DNA from 3 places in the Mesorhizobium sp. B2-8-1 genome. Region 2 is predicted to be linked to each of the others. Evidence: predicted binding sites of a transcription regulator. Region 2 holds the regulator's gene; each other region holds the start of a gene.
The links. The regulator PhoB, encoded in region 2, activates phosphate uptake and scavenging genes when phosphate is short. The targets are predictions, from matches to a motif close to TGTCATNNANCTGTCAT.
Positions count from the first base shown of each region.

Region 1: a site for PhoB is predicted at 1,130-1,146, ahead of ppk2 (polyphosphate kinase 2). Genes of this name have one in related genera too.
Region 3: a site for PhoB is predicted at 1,286-1,302, ahead of FJ428_RS20535 (ceramide glucosyltransferase). Genes of this name have one in related genera too.

Region 1 is NZ_VFTX01000012.1:176,129-178,396, reverse strand. Features, by position in the region: gene FJ428_RS26575 (dihydrofolate reductase family protein) at 1-12, shown strand, start outside; gene ppk2 (polyphosphate kinase 2) at 103-1,023, opposite strand; gene FJ428_RS26565 (aldo/keto reductase) at 1,263-2,268, shown strand, end outside.
Region 2 is NZ_VFTX01000015.1:31,759-34,026, forward strand. Features, by position in the region: gene pstB (phosphate ABC transporter ATP-binding protein PstB) at 1-54, shown strand, start outside; gene phoU (phosphate signaling complex protein PhoU) at 80-787, shown strand; gene phoB (phosphate regulon transcriptional regulator PhoB) at 807-1,496, shown strand; gene FJ428_RS28675 (ROK family protein) at 1,504-2,268, opposite strand, start outside.
Region 3 is NZ_VFTX01000008.1:81,218-83,485, reverse strand. Features, by position in the region: gene FJ428_RS20545 (Hsp33 family molecular chaperone) at 1-649, shown strand, start outside; gene apaG (Co2+/Mg2+ efflux protein ApaG) at 786-1,178, opposite strand; gene FJ428_RS20535 (ceramide glucosyltransferase) at 1,410-2,268, shown strand, end outside.

The sequences.
Region 1 (2,268 bases), on a different contig from region 2:
AAGCGGACTTAGGAACTAGTTGTCTGCGACAGTGGGAATTGGCAACCCTTGGTGCAGATCCTTTCTCCCCGTCACTATACGGGGAGAAGGACAAACTCTCGTTCAATACTTCTCGGGCACGTAGAGCTCGCGCGGCAGCACCTGGCGCTCGTATTCGGGATTGAAGACCCGCTCGGGCAGCGTGATCTCCTCGTGCGGCACCTCTTCATAGGGAACCTGCTGCAAGAGGTGGTCGATGCAGTTCAGCCGGGCGCGCTTCTTGTCGTTGCCCTCGACGATGAACCAGGGCGCCTCCGGAATGTTGGTACGGGCGAAGGTCTCTTCCTTGGCCTTGGTGTACTGTTCCCAGCGCACCCGCGACTGCAGGTCCATCGGCGACAGCTTCCACTGCTTCATCGGATCGTGGATGCGCATCAGGAAGCGCATCTGTTGTTCCTCGTCGGTGATCGAGAACCAGTATTTGACCAGCGTGATGCCCGAACGGACCAGCATGCGCTCGAACTCCGGCACGTCACGGAAGAATTCCTCCACCTGATCGGGCCCAGCGAAACCCATCACCCGCTCGACGCCGGAACGGTTGTACCAGGAGCGGTCGAACAGAACGATCTCGCCGCCGGCCGGCAGGTGCGGCACATAACGCTGGAAATACCATTGCGACGTCTCTCGCTCGGTCGGTGCCGGAAGCGCCACGACGCGGCAGATCCGCGGGTTGAGCCGCTGGGTGATGCGCTTGATGACGCCGCCCTTGCCAGCCGAATCGCGGCCTTCGAAGATCACCACAAGCTTCTTCTTGTGGTAGGCGACCCAGGATTGCAGCTTGATCAGCTCGGATTGCAGCCCGATCAGGTCGCGAAAATACTGCATGCGGTCGATAGAAGGCGGATGCGCGTTCTTGTAGATCCTGGCGATCTCCAGCGACAGCGCCGGTTCCGACATCTCCAGTTCATAGTCCTCGTCGAGCGTGTCGGCGAGTTCGGCTTCCAGCCAGTCCCGGGCGCCGGACTTGGGTATGGATTCATTCATCGGTGTTCCTCCATCTGCAAGCTGCCGCCTCCGGCAACGACCGGGCGCACTGGTCGCGTCCTGACGGCGGCGCGCAACGCCCTGATCGACTGAGTATAGGCCGGCAATGACGGTTTTATTGCAGGGGCACGCCACGGCCGCTCATCGGTGTGCTGGGGCCGGAGGGCGACAAGCCGCACGGATTGTCCTACAAATCCAGCAACCTGATCGGGCCATTCTTCTCAATCGCGAGGACTGACATGGAATACCGCACTCTCGGCCGTTCCGGCCTGAAGGTTTCGGCGCTGACGATGGGCACCATGACCTTTGGCGGCGCCGGCCCGTTCGCGGCTGTGGGCAACAGCGATCTCGCCGAGGCGAAGCGCATGATCGATCTGTGCATTGATGCCGGCATCAATCTCATCGACACGGCCAATGTCTATTCGGACGGCCTGTCGGAGGAGATCATCGGCGAGGCACTCGGCGGCAAGCGCAGGAACGACGTGCTGATCGCCTCCAAGGCGCGCATGCGCATCGGCGACGGCCCCAATGACGAAGGCCTGTCGCGCCATCATTTGATCCGCGAATGCGAGAAAAGCCTTAAGCGGCTCAAGACCGACGTCATCGATATCTATTTCCTGCACGAATGGGACGGCGTGACGCCACTCGAAGAGACCATCGCCGCGCTCGACACGCTGGTCGGCCAGGGGAAGATCCGCTATATCGGCTGCTCCAACTATTCCGGCTGGCAGGTGATGAAGGCGCTCTCCATCAGTGACACCCGCCATCAGCCGCGCTTCGTCACCCAGCAGATCCACTACACGCTCGAAGCACGCGAAGCCGAATACGAGCTGCTGCCGATCTCGGTCGACCAGGGATTGGGCGTGCTGGTGTGGAGCCCACTGGCGGGAGGCCTGCTGTCGGGCAAGTATCACCGTGACAACCCGACCGCGCGCCAGGTCGCCGGCTGGTCCGAACCGCCAATCCGCGACGAGGACCGGCTGTGGCGGATCGTCGATGTGCTGGTCGAAATCGGTAAGGCCCGCGGTGTGTCCGCCGCACAGGTGGCGCTTGCCTGGCTGCTTGGCCGGCCGGCTATCAGCTCGCTTGTGATCGGCGGGCGCAACGAGGCCCAGTTCAGGGACAATATCGCGGCGGCCAGCCTGACGCTGGCCGGCGAGGAACGTGATCGCCTCGACGCGGTCAGCCGCCCGCCCCTGCTCTATCCCTATTGGCATCAGCAGCTGACGGCAAAGGAGCGTTTCG
Region 2 (2,268 bases):
ACGTCGCCCCGCGAGAAGCGCACGCAGGACTATATCACCGGCCGCTTCGGCTGATCCCAGGCATACGAGGACCAAGATCATGGCCGAACACACAGTCGCAGCCTTTGACGAAGATCTCGGACAGATCAGCAGGCTGATCCGCGACATGGGCGATCTCGCCTCATCGATGGTCGGCGGCGCGACCAAGGCGCTCCTGAATTCCGACAACGCGCTCGCCCAGCGCGTCGTCTCCGACGACGCCATCATGGACGCGCGCCAGCGCGAACTCGACGACCGCGCCATCACCCTGATCGCCAAGCGGCAGCCCATGGCGGACGATCTGCGCCATGTCGTCGGCTCGATCCGCATGGCGGGCGATCTCGAACGCATCGGCGATCTCGCCAAGAACATCGCCAAGCGCGTCGGCACCGTCGGCCTTGCCGCCACGCCGCGCGACCTGTCGCACTCCATCGACGCCATGGCGCAGCTTGTGCTGATCCAGGTGCAAGGCGTGATCGAGGAGTATGCGGCGCGCGATGCCGCGGCACTTGCGAAGCTGCGCGCCGACGATGAACGCATCGACGTCAAATACACGTCGGTCTTCCGCGAGCTGCTGACCTACATGATGGAGGATCCGCGCAACATCACCGCCTGCACGCATCTTTTGTTCTGCGCCAAGAATCTCGAGCGCATCGGCGATCACGTGACCAACATTGCCGAAAATGCCTATTATGTGCTGACCGGCACGCAATTGCCCGCCAATCGCCCGAAGCAGGACGAGACGGCGATGTCGGCGCCAGCGGCTTGACGGCAGGGGTGACCAGTCGATGATCGCGCCATGCATCATGGTGGTGGAGGACGAGGAGCCGCTGGGTGTGCTGCTCCGTTACAATCTGGAATCGGAGGGTTATCAGGTAGAGGTGGTGACGCGCGGCGACGAAGCCGAGATCCGCTTGCAGGAGAATGTCCCTGACCTTCTTGTGCTCGACTGGATGGTGCCGGCGGTGTCCGGCATCGAGCTCTGCCGCCGTCTCCGGATGCGGCCCGAGACCGAGCGGCTGCCGATCATCATGCTGACGGCGCGCGGCGAGGAAAGCGACCGGGTGCGCGGTCTCTCCACCGGCGCCGACGACTATCTGGTCAAGCCGTTCTCAACGCCGGAATTCATGGCACGCGTCAAGGCGCTGCTGCGCCGCGCCAAGCCCGAAGTTCTGTCCAGCGTGCTCAAGGTCGGCGACATCGTGCTCGACCGTGAATCGCACCGGGTCTACCGCAAGAAAAGCGAGATCCGGCTCGGGCCGACCGAGTTCCGCCTGCTCGAATTCATGATGCGACATCCCGGCCGCGTGTTCTCGCGCAGCCAACTGCTCGACAATGTCTGGGGCGAAACGATCTATATCGACGAGCGCACCGTGGACGTGCATGTCGGCCGGCTGCGCAAGGCGGTCAACAATGGCCGCATGCCTGACGTGATCCGCACCATTCGGGGCGCGGGGTATGCGATTCGCGAAGACTAGGGATATGTCACGCAACGTTCTCGCCCACGCCTGATTTCGCCTGTGCCCCCGGCGCGAAAATCTCCTGGTCGACGAAGGTCAGCGCGCGCATGGCGCAGCCCTCGCGGATCAGTGGCAGTTCGTTCGGCTCGGTGTCGAAGGAAATCGATTTCGAGTGCTGGCCGCCGGCGGTCTGGGCAATGGCCTCGCGCAGAGCCGGCTCGATCAGGTCGAAGGCGGCGGCGCTGACGCCGACCATGGCGACCGGCGCCGGATCGATCAGCGCGAACAGGCTGCCAAGGCCGTAACCCAGCGCCTCGCCGGCCTTGCGGTAGGCTTCGCGCTCCGGCCCGTCCTTTTCGCGCGCCGAGGCCGCCAGGGTGCGCATGTCGGCGTCGCTGACGTCGACGGGCTCGGTGTCCTCGCCAAGCTGCCTCGCGTTGCGCCAGATGGCATAGTTGCCGGCATAGGCCTCGACGCAGCCGCGCCGCCCGCAGCGGCAGAGCGCCCCGCCGGGGCGATGGATCATGTGGCCGAACTCGCCTCCGGATGAATGGGTGCCGGTGAACAGTTCACCCTTCAGCACCAAGCCCATGCCGATGCCGTGCGACAAAAGGATGGCGATGAAGTCGTCGCGGTAGCGCTGGGGATCGCGCCAGCGCAGCGCCACCGCCATCATGTTGCAATCGTTCTCCATGGTGGCTGGAATGCCGAACTCGGTCTCCAGTATGTCGGCGAAGGCGATGTCGGTCTGCGGCGTGATCGGCGACCACAGCATGGCGCGCGCATCCGT
Region 3 (2,268 bases), on a different contig from region 2:
GATTGCGGCCGGCGAGACCTCGCAGCAGACGCTGCTCGGCAACGGTGTGCTGGCGCTGACCATCGACCAAGGTGCCCACACGCAACGCTACCAGGGCATCGTCCAGCTCGACGGCGAGACCCTGGAAGAGGCCGCGCGCACCTATTTCCGCCAGTCGGAGCAGATCCCGACCGATCTCCGGCTTTCGGTCGCCAAGCTTTTGACGCCCGGCCCCGGCGGCGCGCGCGAGCAGTGGCGGGCGGGCGGCATCCTGGCGCAGTTCCTGCCGCAGGCCTCCGAGCGCATGCGCGTTCCTGACCTGCCCGGCGGGGATGGCGATCCGCGCGAGGAGATCCACGATCCCACAGACAATTCCTGGCAGGAATTACTGGCGCTGCTCGGCACCATCGAGCCGACCGAACTGATCGATCCGACCATCGGCGCAGAGCGGCTGCTCTATCGTCTGTTCCACGAGCATGGCGTCCGCGTCTTCGGCGGCGTTCCCGTCGCCGATCAGTGCTCATGCTCCCGCGACAAGATCCGCGGCATCCTCGAGGGCTTCTCCGCGCAGGAGATCAAGGACAGCACCGAGGACGGCGGCATCCACGTCGCTTGCGAGTTCTGTTCGACGCAATATGACTTCGACCCGGCGGAATTTACGACTCAGTAGGGTTCTTGTTTCTCCCCGTTCTACGGGGAGAAGGGGCCCAAGAGCGGATGAGGGGCGGCGCTGCCCCTCATTCCTGCCGGACATTTCTCGCCGTATAGTGACGGGGAGAACGACGCTGTCGCCGATTTCGCCTCGTCTAATTCACCGTCCGCCTTGTCCCCGGCAGGTCGAGTGAGAAGGCGGGGATGGCGATGTCGAATGTCTCGCCCCGCTCGTTGCGCATGGTGTAGTGACCGACCATGATCCCCGACGGGGTCGAGAGCGGACAGCCCGACGTGTATTGATAGCTGTCGCCGGGATTGAGTTCGGGCTGATCGCCGACCACGCCGGCACCTCGCACTTCCTCGACCCGGCCGGCGCCGTCGGTTATGTGCCAATAGCGCGACAACAGCTGCACGAATTCGTCGGACTGGTTGTCGATCGTTATCTGGTAGCCCCAGACATAGCGGTTTTCCGAAGGATCCGAGCGGTCCTCGAGATAGAACGGCCTGACCTGCACTTCGATGTTGCGCGTGACGGCGCGGTACATGAGCGGCTCCAAAACAAATCCGGTGTGGAACATTCGGCGCTCTTTGCGGTTCGATCAACCGTGCGCGTCCGAGTTGCTGTCCCTGAAGGGCAGGTGCCGACAAACAATGTCATTTGAGTGACACATGACAATGATGGTGTGCACCAGCAATGCCGGGCGACTCGGGCGCTCTGTCGAACTGTCGAAAACGGCCGCCAAGCGGGCCGGGTTTTCTGGAGTGACCGGATATCGATGGAACTCGCTCTCATAACCGGCTCGCTTTCGATCGCTCTTATCGCCTCAAATCTCGCCAGCATCCTGCTCGCCTGCTCGCGCCTGAAACGGCGCGCCGCCATCGCGCCGCCGGCCGGCAAGCCGCTGCCTGTCTCGATCGTCATCCCGGCGCGCGGCGTCGAGCCGTTTACCCATGAGACGCTTGAGCGCGCTTTCTCGCTCGACTGGCCGCGCTACGAACTGATCTTCTGTGTCGCCCATGCCGACGACCCCGCGGTCAAGCCGATCCGCGCCGCGATTGCCCGCTTTCCAGCCGTGCCGGCCCGCCTGCTCACCGGCGACGACCGCATCAGCGCCAACCCGAAACTGAACAACTGCGTCAAGGGCTGGGAGGCAGCGCGCCACGACTGGGTCATTCTCGCCGATTCCAACGTGCTGATGCCGAAAGACTACGTCCAGCACCTGATGGCGGCATGGCGGCGGGACACCGGCCTGGTTTGCTCGACGCCGATCGGTTCGCGGCCCGACGGCTTCTGGGCAGAAGTCGAATGCGCTTTCCTCAACACGCTGCAGGCGCGCTGGCAATATGCCGGCGAGGCGCTTGGCCTCGGCTTTGCCCAGGGCAAGAGCATGTTGTGGAACAAGCAGATGCTCGACGCCAATGGCGGCATCCGTGCGCTCGCCGCCGAGATCGCGGAGGATGCCGCGTCGACCAAACTGGTCAACAGGCTCGGCCTGCGCGTCAATCTCGTCGCTTCCCCCTTCGAGCAGCCGCTCGGGCAGCGCATGCCGGGCGATATCTGGTCGCGCCAGGCCCGCTGGGCGCGCCTGCGCCGCGTCACCTTTCCGCTCTTCTTCGCGCCCGAGATCCTGACCG